3 regions of the Nocardia sp. NPDC019395 genome follow, and region 2 is predicted to be linked to each of the others. Evidence: riboswitches for the same ligand, from Rfam matches in the RefSeq annotation. Region 2 holds a riboswitch; each other region holds the start of a gene.
The links. Region 2 has a riboswitch for S-adenosylmethionine ahead of ABZ827_RS25745 (homoserine O-acetyltransferase). Riboswitches for the same ligand answer to the same signal wherever they lie in the genome.
Positions count from the first base shown of each region.

Region 1 (5,146 bases), on a different contig from region 2:
GGTCGATTTACCGGTATCGCCCTCCGGCGACGCTATGTACACGCTGGACGCAGCAACCTCGGCCATGGCAGAGAGCCTAACGGTGTTCTCCCCGCCGCTCACGACGCCGCGGGCCGAACGCCCCGGCGGTGTTCGGAGGTTCGGCCCGCGGTCTATCGAATATGCCGGCGCCCTACCCGAGCTTGCGCAGACGCGGCGCCAGATCACGCTGGAACAGGTCCAGGAACCGTTTCTGGTCGTGGCCCGGAGCATGGAACACCAGGTGATTCAGCCCCGCGTCCACGTACGGTTTGACCAGCTCGACCGCTTGATCCGGGTCGCTCGCGACGATCCAGCGTTTGGCGATCTGTTCGATCGGCAGCGCGTCGGCCGCTTCCTCCATCTCGATCGGGTCGGTGATGCTGTGCTTCTGTTCGGCAGTCAGCGACAGCGGGGCCCAGAAGCGCGTGTTCTCCAGCGCCAGCTCCGGATCGGTGTCATAGGAGATCTTGATTTCGATCATCCGGTCGATCGTGGAGACCTCCCGGTCCACCTTCGCCGCGCCCTCGGCGACCGCCGGCATCAGTTTCTCGGTGTAGAGGTCCATACCTTTGCCGGAGGTGCAGATGAAACCGTCGCCCGCGCGTCCCGCGTACCGCGCCACCACCGGTCCGCCGGCCGCGACGTACACCGGGATACCGCCTTCGGGGACGTCGTAGATCGAGGCGCCCACAGTCTTGTAGTAGGTGCCGTCGTAATCCGTGCGCGCGCCGGTCCACAGGGCACGCATCAGGTCAACCGACTCCCGCAGGCGGGCGAACCGTTCCTTGAACTCCGGCCATTCCCCGGCGTACCCGGTGGCGATCTCGTTCAGCGCCTCACCGGTGCCCACACCCAGCATCACCCGCCCTGGATACAGGCAGCCCATGGTCGCGAACGCCTGTGCGATCACCGCCGGGTTGTACCGGAAGGTCGGGGTGAGCACCGAGGTGCCGAGCATGATCCGCTCGGTGCGTTCACCCGCGGCCGCCATCCAGGCCAGTGAGAACGGGGCGTGACCGCCCTTGTGCCGCCACGGCTGGAAATGATCGCTGACCGTGGCGCTGTCGAGGCCGTGTTCCTCGGCCAGCACCGCCAGCTCCACCAATTCACGGGGTCCGAATTGTTCCGCCGACGCCTTGTACCCGAGCTTCAGCTCACCCATGTTGCGCCACTCCTGTCGCCTTGTGGTCGGACCGTTTCCGGTCCGGCTTCGACCATAACCAGCGCGGTGCGCGGGCGTATCCGGTGGTCCGGTTCACCCGGTGTGCGCCTGCTTTCCGGGCGCGGCATACCCCGCCCGCGCGTGAGTAAGCGCAGAATTGGCGGGGTGATTGCTGACGAACCGATTCTGTCCTACCTCACGGATATGGACGGAGTGCTGGTGCACGAGGACCATATGGTGCCCGGCGCCGACGAATTCCTCGCCGAACTACGGGCGGAAGAGATCCCGTTCCTGGTACTGACGAACAATTCCATCCGCACACCGCGCGATCTGGCGGCGCGGTTGCGGCAGACCGGGCTGGAGATCCCCGAACACTCGATCTGGACATCGGCCCTGGCCACGGCGAGTTTCTTGAAAGAGCAGCGGCCCGGCGGCACTGCCTATGTGGTCGGCGAGTCCGGGCTCACCACCGCACTCCACGAGATCGGCTACGTGCTGACCGAGGTCGACCCCGACTACGTGGTACTGGGCGAGACCCGCACCTACTCGTTCGAGGCGATCACCACCGCGATCCGGCTGGTCGAACGGGGCGCCCGCTTCATCGCCACCAACCCCGACCCCACCGGCCCGTCCCGCGACGGTGTACTCCCCGCGACCGGTTCGGTAGCGGCCCTGATCACCCGCGCCACCGGCCGCGACCCGTACTACGTGGGCAAACCGAACCCGTTGATGATGCGCTCGGCCCTACGACGGATCGACGCCCACTCACAGAGCAGCGTGATGATCGGCGACCGCATGGACACCGACGTCATCTCCGGGATGGAAGCCGGAATGCGCACCATCCTGGTAACCACCGGAATCTCGACAAAGATGTCGATCGAGCACTACCCCTACCGCCCCACCACCGTCCTCGGCTCTGTCGCCGACCTGGTAGGTCGCGTCCGCACCCCCTTCACCTGACCACCCCCAGCATCCACGGGCGGGGCCCACCCGGTTCTGGAGCGACCAGAGCGAAGGAGCGCAGCGACTGAGCGCCGGGAGTGAAGAACCGGGTTAACAGGGCCCCGCCCTCGAGCCGCGGAGCGGCTCCAAAATTACAGCCCGCCCTTCACGGTCGGTCTGCCCCGAGGTACTACAACGCCTGGTCGATATCCCCGAGCAGATCCTCGATATCCTCGAGCCCGACCGACAGACGCACCACCCCGTCCGACAGCCCGATCCCCGCGCGCCCTTCCGCCCCCATCGCCCGGTGCGTGGTCGTCGCCGGATGCGTGATCAGCGATTTCGCGTCACCCAGGTTGTTGGAGATATCGATGATCCGCAACCCGTTGAGCACCTCGAACGCCCGTTTCTTGGCCGTATCCGCCGAGGCCTTCAGCTCGAACGTCACCACCGTCCCACCGCCGCTCATCTGGTCGGTGGCCAGCTTGTACTGCGGGTGAGTTTCCAGGAACGGGTAGCGCACCCAGCTCACCGCCGGATGCTCGTCGAGGTATCGCGCGATCCGGAGCGCCGAATCAGCCGACTGCCGGACCCGCAGCGGCATCGTTTCGAGCCCCTTGAGCAGCGTCCATGCGTTGAACGGGCTCAACGCCGGCCCCGTATGCCGCATAAGCGTTTTGACCGGGCCCTCGATGTATTCCTCCGACCCCAGGATCGCGCCGCCCAGTACCCGGCCCTGACCGTCGATATGTTTGGTGCCCGAATACACGATCACGTCCGCGCCCAGTTCGAACCCGCGTTGCAACAGCGGCGTCGCGAAGACATTGTCCAGCACAACCTTCGCGCCCGCGGCATGCGCGAGTTCGCAGACCCGCCGCACGTCGACCAGCGTCTGCATCGGGTTGGCGGGAGTTTCGAAGAACACCGCCGCCGCCGGTTCCGCGAGCGCCGCTTCCCACTGGTCCAGATCTTCGCCGTCGACGAAAACCGTTTCGATACCCCAGCGCGGCAGGATCTCGTTACACACCACGAAACACGACCCGAACAGGCTGCGCGCGGCGACCAGCCGGTCACCCGCCTTCAGGAGTGCGCCGAGCGCGACGAATACCGCCGCCATACCGCTGGCGGTCGCGAAACAGGCTTCTGCGCCGTCGAGCAGCCGCATCCGTTCCTGGAAGGTGGCCACGGTCGGGTTCCCGTAGCGGGAGTACACGTAATGCTGGGCTTCGCCCGTGAACGCCGCTTCGGCGGCTTCGGCGCTGGCGTAGACGAATCCCGAGTTCAGGTAGAGCGCTTCGGAGGTCTCTTCGAAACCCGACCGGTTCAGGCCGCCGCGCACGCCCAGCGTGGCCGGTCCGACACCTTCGGGCAGTACCCGCTCGAACGCACCGCCGCCGATCACGACTGCCGCCAGGGAAGCCCGTCGGCTCGCCAGCCGGAACCGCCACGGTGCCCGAACTCGTCGAGTGGGCCTTCGAATCCTTCGGAGATGTTGTACGAGGGCGCGATACCGGCACCGGTCGCGGCGTCGGCGGCGTGCGCCGAACGCTGGCCGGACCGGCACAGGAAGAGCACCGGTGCGTCGGCCGGGCGGTCGCCCAGCGCCGAGCGCAGCTGGTCGAGGAATCCGGTGTTGCGTGTCCCGGTGCCATCGACCCACTCCACCAGCAGTGTCGGCTTGGCGATGGGGCTGGTGTCGGGTACGCCGACGAACTTCCATTCGGCTTCGGTCCGCACGTCCACCAGGACGGCGTCGGGATTCTCGGCCAGCAGTTCCCAGGCCTGCTGTGGACCGATATCACCTGCGTAACTCATACGTGTTACCTCCTGCGAATCCGCACTTGCCGCATCTGTTCGATGCGTGCCAGGTCGTCACCCGGAGCACCCCACCGCGGAGGAGGGTTGCCGACCAGCGAGCCGGGGCTTGGCGCTGGCACTCATGACCTAATGCATGAGATTGCCCGGCCCGACCGGCCGCTGTCAAACCCTGGTTGACGGTGCTCGCCGGAATCATTCGACCGGCTGGTTGCACACCCGCCATTCGCCGTCCGTGTGGAACAGCCACCAGGTGGAGGTTGCTTCCGCGCCCTCGACCCGGCTGGTCACATCGACGGTCGCGGTCTCGCCGTTGATCTGGATCGGGCCCAATTTCGTGATCTCGATATCTTTTCCGGTCTCGCCGGGCTGTAGCCGTCCGGCGAACGGGGACCGGGCGGGAACGAAGCCGGGACAGACCGCCTCGCGCGGTGGTTCCGGTCCGTAGCGGCTGCTCACATCGCCGAAGTCGCGGACCGCTCCCGCGATCCGGTCGGATTCTGTGACATTTTTCTCAACGGGCGCCAGCAGGCCGGTGAGCAGGATGCCCCCGAGGACCACGGCCGCGATCACCGCGGCCACGGCGAACGGCGTGATCGTGCGCCGTGGTGGGGTGGCATCCGGGTCGGCGGCCGACGGTTCGTCAGCGGGTCCGGAATCGCTCATACCGATGATCATCCCTGGTCCCGCCATCGATGGTGCGCCCGCACCCCGATAGAATTGCGGTAGACCGCGGGTGGACGGCACAGCAGTCGCCGCGGAGACGTGGGAAGACGTGCAGCGAACCGGCTGCCCCGGGGCGGCGCGACAACGGCGCATACGGGCCACGCGTCAACTTAGCCTAAGCTAAGTGCAACGCCAGTGATTTCTTTCGACCGATAAGGGTGCGCGAAACAGATGACCGAGCAGAAGGAAGCGAATCGCCCGCTTCGGATCGCGATCGTGGGGGCTGGTCCGGCGGGGATCTACGCCGCTGACGCGCTGATGAAGTCGGATGCCGAGGTTTCGATCGACCTGTTCGAGCGGATGCCGGCCCCGTTCGGTCTGATCCGCTACGGCGTCGCACCGGACCACCCCCGGATCAAGGGGATCGTGACCGCGCTGCACAAGGTCCTGGACAAGGAGCAGGTGCGGCTGCTGGGCAATATCGATTACGGCACCGATATCACCCTGTCGGATCTGCGGCGTTTCTACGATGCGGTGATC
Region 1 is NZ_JBEYBT010000014.1:66,775-71,920, reverse strand. It holds gene pta (phosphate acetyltransferase) at 1-66, opposite strand, end outside; gene fgd (glucose-6-phosphate dehydrogenase (coenzyme-F420)) at 173-1,183, opposite strand; gene ABZ827_RS24555 (HAD-IIA family hydrolase) at 1,388-2,143, shown strand; gene ABZ827_RS24550 (O-succinylhomoserine sulfhydrylase) at 2,316-3,527, opposite strand; gene ABZ827_RS24545 (rhodanese-like domain-containing protein) at 3,524-3,940, opposite strand; SAM riboswitch class IV at 3,958-4,070, opposite strand; gene ABZ827_RS24540 (hypothetical protein) at 4,136-4,606, opposite strand; gene ABZ827_RS24535 (FAD-dependent oxidoreductase) at 4,838-5,146, shown strand, end outside.
Region 1: it holds a riboswitch for S-adenosylmethionine, as region 2 does, so the genes downstream of both, ABZ827_RS24545 (rhodanese-like domain-containing protein) here and ABZ827_RS25745 (homoserine O-acetyltransferase) in region 2, are expected to answer to the same signal.

Region 2 (5,146 bases):
GTCGGCTCCGGGCCCGCCGCCGCCTCCGCCGTCCGGGCGGACTAGACCGCGCCCGGGAATCCGTGCTGGCGCCACGCCTCGTATACCGCCACCGCCGCCGCGTTGGCCAGGTTCATCGAGCGCCGTCCCGGCAGCATCGGGATCCGCACCTCTGCGGTGATGTGTTCGTCCGCGAGGACCTCGCCCGGTAGACCGGTGGGTTCCGCGCCGAACAGCAGCACGTCACCGGGCCGGTAGGCGATGGCGGTATACGCGGTGCCGGCCCTGGTCGTGAACGCGAAAACCCGTTCGGGGCGCAGCCGCGCCCAGGCGGTGGCGAGATCGGGGTGCACGGTCACCGAGGCCAGATCGTGGTAGTCCAGCCCCGCCCGCCGCAGCTTGGCCTCCGACATATCGAACCCGAGCGGCTCGACAAGATGCAGTTCACTGCCCGTGCCGGCGGCGATCCTGATGGCGTTACCGGTGTTCCCCGGTATCCGGGGCTCATGGAACATCAGCTTGAACACAGCAGGTCAGCTTGTCACGGGTGGCCGCCCGATCCGGTGCCGGGTGGGGCGATCTACGCTGTGGCCGGACCGGCGCACACCACCGGCGAACCGCACCTCGGCCGTCGCCGGGCACGCGGACGCCAATAGGCTGCACCGGCGTGCGGTAGCCCCGCTCACACTGCACGAGGTTGTGGTTGATGATCGAATGGGCTGTCCGACTGATTCCCGGAGGGAGAACAGGAACATGGCCGTGTTGCAGGGCCAGGGAAACACTGGGGACGATGCGTACGGGGGCGGTCCACACAAAGAGCCGGGACTGCGCCGGCAGTTGGCGAATCGACATATCCAGCTGATCGCGATCGGCGGCGCGATCGGCACCGGGCTTTTCATGGGGTCGGGTAAGACCATCTCGCTCGCCGGCCCCTCGGTGATCCTGGTCTACATGATCATCGGCTTCTTCCTCTTCTTCGTCATGCGGGCGATGGGGGAGGTGCTGCTTTCCAATTCCAGTTACAAGTCGTTCAGCGATTTCGCGGGTGACCTGCTCGGGCCGTGGGCGGGGTTCTTCACCGGCTGGACCTATTGGTTCTGCTGGGTGGTCACCGGTATCGCCGATGTGGTCGCGATCGCCGGGTACGTGCGGTTCTGGTGGCCCGGCATAGATCTGTGGATACCGGCGCTGATCTGTATCGCGGTGCTGCTGGTGCTGAACCTGCCGACGGTGCGTGCCTTCGGAGAAACCGAGTTCTGGTTCGCGCTGATCAAGGTGATCGCCATCGGCGCGCTGATCGTGACCGGGCTGGTCATGGTGATCACCGGGTTCACCGGTGACGGCGGAACCCCCGCATCGCTGGCCAACCTGTGGAACGACGGCGGCTTCTTCCCGACCGGACCCATGGGTTTCGTGGCCGGATTCCAGATCGCGGTGTTCGCGTTCGTCGGTATCGAACTGGTGGGCACCACCGCCGCCGAGGCCAAGGATCCCGAGCGCACTCTGCCGCGTGCGGTGAACTCGATCCCGGTCCGGATCCTGCTGTTCTATGTCGGCGCTCTCCTCGTGATCTGCGCGGTGACCCCGTGGCGGCAGGTATCGCCGGACGAGAGTCCGTTCGTGGCGATGTTCACCCTGGCCGGACTCGGTATCGCGGCGAGCGTGGTCAATTTCGTGGTGCTCACCAGCGCCACCTCCAGCGCCAACTCCGGTATCTACTCGACCTCCCGGATGGTGTACGGGCTGGCCGGTGACGGTGACGCTCCGGCGCTGTTCGCCAGACTGTCCCGGCGCCGGGTCCCGGCCAACGCGCTGCTCTTCTCCTGCGCGTTCCTGCTGATCGGGGTGGTGCTGCTCTACGCCCAGTCGATCGTCGAAGCGTTCACCGTGGTCACCACGATCTCGTCGCTGTGCTTCATGTTCGTCTGGACGATGATCATGGCCAGCTATCTGGTCTACCGGAAGCGCCGCCCGCATCTGCACGCCGCATCGACCTTCAAGATGCCCGGTGGGATCCCGATGGTCTGGGCGGTCCTGGCCTTCTTCGTGTTCATCGTCTGGGCCCTGACCCAGGAGAGCGACACCCTGCAGGCCCTGCTGCTGACCCCGATCTGGTTCGTCGTACTGGCCCTCGCCTATCTGGTTGTGCGGCGCACCCCGCACCATGCCGCGCTACGCGAGCAGCATCGCCAGAAGGTTCTCGCCGAGACCGACGCGTTGGGCTGAGCTTTCGGCGCGCCGGCGCGCGCGGGGTTTCGGCCCCCTTGGGCCCTGCCTTCGGCCCTCGAGACTCGCGGCTGCGCCGCATGCGCTTCGAGGACTGAAGGCAGGGCCGGGCCAAAACCTCTCAGGGCCTCGTAGGACTCGGCGGCGCCGCTGGGCACGTTCGGTTGGTCCATGAGCTGACCCCTCCGAGTGCCGAGGGTTCGGTGTCGCCGCTGGTAGGGTCACCCTCCGCGGTCACGGCTGCCACCAACCGACCCGCGTGCCGCGAGCACGGACCCTCGAGCCGGACGGTACGAGCCGCACCTGCTGGCCGCGGTGACCGCCGGCTGCCCGCACTGCCCGCGGGGCTTCGCGTGGACATTCGGCCTGATCGGCCCCAGTACGAACCGGTCACGCGGACCTGACCGGCGGCATCTGGAACAATCGCATCCGTGACCGACGCCGAGACTGTGACCGAGGACCATCCCGGCACCGGCAGCCGCCTGGCCGTGTTCCTGCGCTGCCATCTGCCGATGGTTGTGGTTGTCGCGGTGATCGCGGTGGCCGTGGTTTTCGTCGCGCAGGATCGGTGGCGGCGCGGGGCTTTCTTCTTCGGCGGCGCGACGCTGATCGCCGCCGCGTTCCGGCTGTGCCTGCCGACCCTGCGGGTAGGTCTGCTCGCGGTGCGCAGCAGACCGTTCGATGTGGGTGCGCTGACCCTGCTGGGTGGTGCGATCGTCTTCCTCGCCGCCACGATCAATACGCTCGGCGTGGGCTGAACCGGCTGCTCAGCGGCTGGAGCGGGCCAGATCCATCGTCTGATCCAGCAGTTTGCCGATGGCCTCGGCTTCGGTGAGGAACGCGTCGTGGCCGTCCCGGGAGGCGATGATCTCGAAATGCCGGCAGCCCGGCAGCCCGTCCGCCAGCTCCCGCTGGGTGTGCAAGGGATACAGCCGGTCGGAGTCGATACCGCCCACGATGCACGGCACCTGGCAGCTCGCCATCGCCGCGTCGATCCCGCCGCGACCGCGCCCGATATCGTGGCGGTTCATCGCCTCGCTGAGCAGCACATACGTCGAGGGGTCGAAACGTCTGCCCAGCTTCTCGGCCTGGTATTCGAGGTAGCTCTGCACGGCGTATCGGCCGCCGTCCCAGGGATCCTCACCGGTCTGCGGGCTGTTGGCGAACCGGCTGTCCAGTTCGACCTCGGTGCGATAAGTAAGGTGCGCTATCCGCCGCGCGATGCCCATCCCGGCCATCGGCGCGCGGCCGGTGCCGTGATAGTTCCCGCCCTGCCAGTCGGGGTCGCTGGTGATGGCGGCGATCTGGGTGGTCTGCGTCCCGATCTGATCGGCGGTGGCGCGGGCGCCGACCGCGAGGATCAGCGCCGAGGCGATGCGTTCGGGTGCGAGGAGCATCCATTCCAGCACCCGCATCCCGCCCATCGACCCGCCGACCGCAGCGGCCAGACGGTCGACGCCGAGCAGATCGCACAGTCGTAGTTCGGCGCTCACCTGATCGCGGATGGAGATCTCCGGGAACCGCGCCCCCCAGGGCATCCCGTCCGGGTGGGGCGACGCGGGCCCGGTGCTGCCCTGACAGCCACCGAGCACATTGGTCGCGACCACACACCACTCGTCGGTGTCGATGGGCGCCCCCGGCCCGATCATTCCGTTCCACCACCCGGGCGACGGATTATCCGCATCCGGTTCGCCCACCACATGGGAGTCGCCGGTCAACGCATGCTCGATCAGCACCACGTTGTCCCGGGCCGCCGACAGTTCCCCCCACCGCTGCACGACCAACTGAACACCGGGCAGCTCGGCCCCGTTCTCCAGCGTGATATCGCCGATATCGATCAGACCGCGGGTGCCGCCGTCCGGGGGCAGCTGCGCGACGGGTACGTCCGTGACTGGTTTGCTCCCCACCTTCACGCGATGACTTCCACTAGCCCCGCGCCGCCGAAAGCGGCGCCGAAAGTACAGCACCGGCACATAACGGTGACCTCCTGACGTGCGCTTGCTCCCGGCTTTCGGGAGCCCGGTCATCACCCGGAGCACCCCGCCGCAGCAGGAGGGTTGCCGACCAGCGAGCCGGGGCTTGGCGCTGGCGCTCATGACCTGCTCAACATGGTAGCGGTGTGCTCTGGCGTACCGAAATCGGCATATGTCCCCACCAGGTAATCTTGTGGCGCGGTTCACCCGTGTGAAATTTCACGACCGGGGCTGGCTGCACCGTGAGATCACCCGAAGCAGTACGCTCGTCTTGGTTACACCAGACGTCTCGTGGACAACGCGGGATGTATACGTTGTCTATTGAACAGCTGGGGTCCGCTCACAAGCGTGTTCGCCTGGCCGTGCAATGAGGGCACCAGTCTTAGGAGGACACGAAGATCCATGTCCAAGATCAAGGTTGAAGGCACCGTCGTAGAACTCGACGGCGACGAGATGACCCGGATCATCTGGCAGTTCATCAAGGACAAGCTGATCCACCCGTACCTCGATGTGAACCTCGAGTACTACGACCTCGGCATCGAGTACCGCGACAAGACCGACGACCAGGTCACCGTCGACGCCGCCAATGCCATCAAAGAGCACGGTGTGGGCGTCAAATGCGCCACGATCACCCCCGACGAGGCCCGGGTCGAGGAATTCGGTCTCAAGAAGATGTGGCGGTCGCCCAACGGCACCATCCGCAACATCCTCGGCGGCACCATCTTCCGCGCGCCGATCATCATCTCCAACGTTCCGCGCCTGGTGCCCGGCTGGACCAAGCCGATCATCATCGGCCGTCACGCCTTCGGTGACCAGTACCGCGCCACCGACTTCAAGGTCTACGAGGCCGGCACCGTCACCCTCACCTTCACCCCGGAAGACGGCAGCGAGCCGATCGTGCACGAGGTCGTGAAGATGCCCGAGGACGGCGGCGTCGTGATGGGTATGTACAACTTCAAGAAGTCCAT
Region 2 is NZ_JBEYBT010000016.1:57,304-62,449, forward strand. It holds gene ABZ827_RS25730 (tRNA (cytidine(34)-2'-O)-methyltransferase) at 42-506, opposite strand; gene cycA (D-serine/D-alanine/glycine transporter) at 733-2,205, shown strand; gene ABZ827_RS25740 (DUF3017 domain-containing protein) at 2,718-2,963, shown strand; gene ABZ827_RS25745 (homoserine O-acetyltransferase) at 2,973-4,073, opposite strand; SAM riboswitch class IV at 4,195-4,305, opposite strand; gene ABZ827_RS25750 (NADP-dependent isocitrate dehydrogenase) at 4,581-5,146, shown strand, end outside.

Region 3 (5,146 bases), on a different contig from region 2:
TCGCCGATCCCGCCCGCGGCTCCTGTGATCACTGCGGTTTCCGTCATCGTCTGCTCCTCGCCCAGCGCGCCTGTTCCCTGATGAGAATAAGCTTCGCGAAACGAAGAATGCAATTCTGACGCCATGATCCGCTACCGGGCCGTGACACCCTAGCGGCGCAATTCTCGAGGAATCCGGGTGACCCCGCCGTGCGGAAGGACGGCCGGCGCACTCGGGAGCGGGGTACGAGGATCATCCGCCGGATGTACTCAGATCGTGCACGGTGCGTTGCCGGCAGCAGTGCCGGGAATCAGGCCCGGCCGGGTCTCGGGTACCGGATCCCAGCGTCCGCCGGTGCCCGCGTAATCCCATCGCGGCCCCCGGTCGACCAGGACGGCGACGGCTTCGAGCAGCCGGTCGATATCGGCGTGCGTCGTTCCCAGGCCGATACTCGCGCGCAGCGCGGCATCGACGCCGAGACGGGCGAGTAGTGGATGGGCGCAGAACCTGCCGTCGCGCACGCCGATTCCGTATTCGGCGGAGAGATACGCTGCCACCCGGCCGGCTTCGAATCCGTCCACGGTGAACGCGACGATGCCGACACTGTCGGCGCTGTCGGTCCACACCCGCAGGCACCGGACACCCGGGATATCGGCCAGACCATCGCGGAGCCGGTGCGTGAGCGCCCGCTCGTATTCTTCGGCGCGGTCACCGAGTTCGGTGAGAACTTCACACGCGGTGGCAAGGGCCGCCGCGCCGAGCACATTCGGTGACCCCGCCTCATGACGCTGCGGTGCCGCCGCCCACACCGTGTTCGTGACCGTGACGTCGGTAACCGCGCCACCGCCGGATAGATAGGGCTCCGCCGTATCGAGCCAGTCCCGGCGCCCGGCCAGTACCCCGGCGCCGAACGGTGCGTACAGCTTGTGCCCGGACAACACCAGGTAATCGATACCGGTGGCGCAGAGGTCGATCCGCCGGTGCGGAGCCAGCTGTGCCGCATCCACCAGAATCCGTGCGCCGCACTGGTGCGCCAGGGAGGCGAGGCGGTCCAGCGGCAGCACCTCACCGGTCACATTGGATGCCCCCGTCACGGCCAGCAGCGCGGCCGGTTTCGCACACAATTCGGCCGTCAGCCGGCGCAGTGTTTCTTCGACGGTATCGGCCGCGTGCACCACGCGGCGACCACGTCGCTGCCAGGGCAGCAGGTTCGCGTGGTGTTCGATATCGAGCACCACCGTATCGCCGGGAACGCATCCGGCCAGCAGATTCACCGCGTCGGTGGTGTTGCGAGTGAACACCACCACCTGATCGTCGGCGCAGTGCAGGAATCGGCCGACCGTCGCGCGCGCCGCCTCGTAGCACTGAGTGGACACCCGTGAGGCGTACCCGGCCCCACGATGGACACTCGCGTAATAGGGCAGCAGTTCGGCAATACGGTCGGTGACCTGTACCAACGCCGGAGCGCTGGCCGCGTAGTCGAAATTGGCGTAGGTCCGGGTCCCGCCCTGTACCAGGGGAACTCGGAGATCGGAGCCGGAGACAAGGGCGAGGGCGCCGGTCCGGTCGAGTACAGCGGTCATCACGCAATCCCATCGATTCAGGGACTCCGGCGGTGATCGAACGAACGGAGTCCGCGCTTGCCGCGCTCGGTCGAGCGTCGGCCAGGTCGTCACCCGGGGCACCCCACCGCGGAGGAGGGTTGCCGGCCAGCAAGCCGGGGCTCGATGCTGGCACTCATGACCTGGCCCGAGATTTTCAGACGCCCGCGGGGTTTGTCAACCCGCATCGGTGCGGCGGCCGTGCGGAAGGGGGACAGCGAACTGTCACTCGGCTCGAGCCCTGATGATGTCCAGAGGTGGATGGTCCGACCCGTTGTCGGAGACGGTGGATGCGTAGCTCATGTGTTGCTGATGAGCGTCACGAATGGGCTTTGTGCAGGGGCCTATGCGGGCCGCGGAGCTATTCTCTGTGGTAACTGGATCTAGGCTGGGAAACTCCAGCGGAATCGAGAGGACTCGTTATGAGCGCGTGGTTCAACGATCTGGCCTGGCACATCTTCACGTTGTCGGCCTGGTGATCGGTTGCCCAGCTGTCCTGCACCTCGGCGTCCCTGCGGGCAGATTGCGAGCAATCATTCGCGTAATTCCGGGTGCACCGGACGGACGGTGCTCTCGGCGGCCTATTGCGCGCGTCGCCGATCGACGAGAACGACAGTACTCGCGTAATACTCGGCTTCGGCCACACCGGGATGGTGGATTCACGGTCGGCGGAAGTAGTTGAGGATCATCCGGATGAGGTTGGTGAGGAAGATATCGCGGGGAATATCGGGCTGGTCGAGGATATAGCGGACGGTCAGATGTTCCACGGTCCGGACGAGCATCCAGGCGGCCGTCGGGATATCCGTGTCCTCGTGGGGCCGGTATCCGCGCAGGGTGAGCGCGGCGCGGGTGAGGTCCGCGATCTGGTCTTCGAAGTTGACGACCGTATGCCCGACACTGAGCCGGGGAGTCTGTTCGACCACCGCGCGCAGGAGTTCGGGCTGATTTCCCAGCGCGTCCAGTAGCGCGGAGATCGACTGCTGCAGCGCGACTTCCGGCGGCTCCGTCATATATTTCAGCACCTGCGCGCGGACCCTCTCGGATACCTCGCCGTTGTAACGGTCGATGGCGGCACCGATCACGGCATCCTTATTGGGAAAGTACTGGTAGAGCGAACCGGGACTGATTCCGGCGGCCGCCGCTATGCGGTTGGTCGAGGCGCCCTCGTACCCGTATGAGATCAGCACGGACTGACCGGCGTCGATGATGCGCTGGACCATTTGCCGCGAGCGTTGCTGGCGCGGTGTCCGGCGGAGGTTGGCGCGAGGTGCGGGAGGCATATCAGAATGCGAATTGAACGCGAGTAATTATTCGTGTCAGCATTCGCCCATGCTGCCACAGGAGCCGAAAACGAACCCTCCGGACCGGGGCACCGAATCCTTCGATGAAGGGAATCGGCACCGTTTCGACTACTATTTCCGCCCCGGTATGCCCCTGCGGCCCCCGCCGCCCCGGGTGGCGCCGTCCGGGTTGTGGTTCGAAACCCGCAAGCGGATGCTCTCACCCTGGATCGATGTCCGGCGGGTTCCGCTGGACACCCCGCAGGCTCGGCTGATGGCCGACCACCTCTGGCAGGGCGACGAACTGATGGACGGTGTGGTCGCCGCGTTCGCGCGGGTGGGTACCGCGGCGGGACGGAGCATGCTCGATCAGGCCCTCGCGCACGGCATCGATACGGTGGACCAGCCACCAGTGGAGCTGATCGCGCTCTTCGATCACCTCGACAATCCGCCGGACTGGCTGGACCCGCAGCGGTGGGAGCGTGGCCGGCGGCTGTGGCTGAACGCCTCGATGTCCGGGAAGACGGCGATGTTGATCCAGGATTTCATGGGCACCTTCGTCGGCGCGGAGGTCGCCTCCGCGACCGGCGCCACGGGACGCTATGTCCACGATCCCTACCTGCGGAATCTGGAGACCGCGAACTGGTTCCGGAGTATGACGGTGGCCGGGGCGCTGGAGCGGTGGTCGCCGACCTTCCAGGACACGGTGCGAGTCCGCCTCATGCACGCACAGGTGCGATCTGGGCTGAAAAAGGCGTGGGGGCCGGAGCATTTCGCGCGGCACGGCAACCCGATCTCCAATGCCACCATGATGGGCGCGGCGGTGACCTTCGGGCTGACGCCGCTGTGCTTCGACCATGTGCACGGCCGGCGTATCGATGACGACCGGCTGGACGATGTCATGCACTACTGGGCCGGTATCGCGCATGTTTTCGGAGTGACCGGTGAATTGATCCCCGCCACAGCACTCGACGGCATGAAAATGGTCGACTACATGGTCGCCAACGCGGGGACCGCACCCGAGTGGACGGCAAAGATGGCCGGCGCCGCGACCTCCGGATTCGCCGGGGAAGGGCCGGTCGCGCGGGCCAAGGTCGCCGCGACAGCGCCCGTCGCGGGGATGATGGCCTATTACAGCAGCAACGTTCTCGTCCGGGAACTGCTGGCGGCCACCCCACTGCGCACGGTGCCGTTGCAGCCCTGGAAATCGGCCACTGCGCTGGTATCGACCGCCGAGGTCCGGGCACGTGCGCTGGGCGACCGGCTACCGGGTGCGCGGGCCCGGCTGGAACGGAAAGCCCGCCGGGACGATCCGATGTGGCGGTGGCAGTCGCGTATCGCGAAAGCGGCGGCCGCGCGCGCCGGAATCCGCGATACGCCCTACAACCATCACGACGGTTCCGCGGGCGGACAGCTGTCCCGTCGCCTGCGGTGAGAGGTAAGCGCAACCGACGGCGCCCCGAACCGGCGAAGGTTCTGATCGTCGAGTTGCGCCGGTCCGGTATCGAACTCGTCGTCCCACCGGCGCTGACGGTGCTCGAAGCCCTGGAGCGCCGCGGCATCGGGGTACCGTCGATGTGTCGTGCGGGACTGTGCGGGGCCTGCGAACACCGGCCGCTCGCGGTCGAACGAGCGCCGGGAGGTCGCGACCACCGGCCCGATCAGGTACCCACGCCGATACGACTGTGTGTGACCACGGTGGGGTCGGTCACCCGTCTCGTCCTCGACCTGTAAAAGCATCCCTTGGTGCCGTGTTCCGGACGTATCGGAGCAGCGACGCGTAATTGCTGTACCGGCGTGTGTCTGTGATTGGAGAAAATCACCAATCTGTCACCGGTGTGTTCTTGCGGCAGTACCGCTGAGTTACGTTGGGGCGCGGTACCCGTCGCCGTTTTTCAGCCCCGACAGGAGCGGTAGTGAGCACCGAAGATTCGAACCAGCCGGCCATCGCCGTCATCGGCAGCGGGTTCAGCGGAATAGGTTTGGCGATACGTCTCGTCCAAGCGGGATTCACCAATCTGACCGTCTATGAACGGGCCGAAAGTATCGGCGGAGTGTGGCGTGACAATATCTATCCGGGTGCGGCCTGCGATGCGCCGTCACGTCTCTACTCGTATTCTTTCGCGCCGAATCCCGACTGGTCGCGGCGTTTCGCGCCGCAGCCGGAAATTCTGGATTATCTGCGACGCTGCGCCGCCGAGTACGGAATAGGCCAGTATGTCCGTACATCGACGGAGGTCGTCGCGGCGGAATTCGATGAGAATCGGTATCGCTGGGAGCTCGAGC
Region 3 is NZ_JBEYBT010000001.1:1,185,592-1,190,737, forward strand. It holds gene ABZ827_RS04850 (SDR family oxidoreductase) at 1-47, opposite strand, end outside; gene ABZ827_RS04855 (aminotransferase class V-fold PLP-dependent enzyme) at 249-1,562, opposite strand; SAM riboswitch class IV at 1,611-1,724, opposite strand; gene ABZ827_RS04860 (TetR/AcrR family transcriptional regulator) at 2,240-2,800, opposite strand; gene ABZ827_RS04865 (oxygenase MpaB family protein) at 2,910-4,295, shown strand; gene ABZ827_RS04870 (2Fe-2S iron-sulfur cluster binding domain-containing protein) at 4,292-4,594, shown strand; gene ABZ827_RS04875 (NAD(P)/FAD-dependent oxidoreductase) at 4,777-5,146, shown strand, end outside.
Region 3: it holds a riboswitch for S-adenosylmethionine, as region 2 does, so the genes downstream of both, ABZ827_RS04855 (aminotransferase class V-fold PLP-dependent enzyme) here and ABZ827_RS25745 (homoserine O-acetyltransferase) in region 2, are expected to answer to the same signal.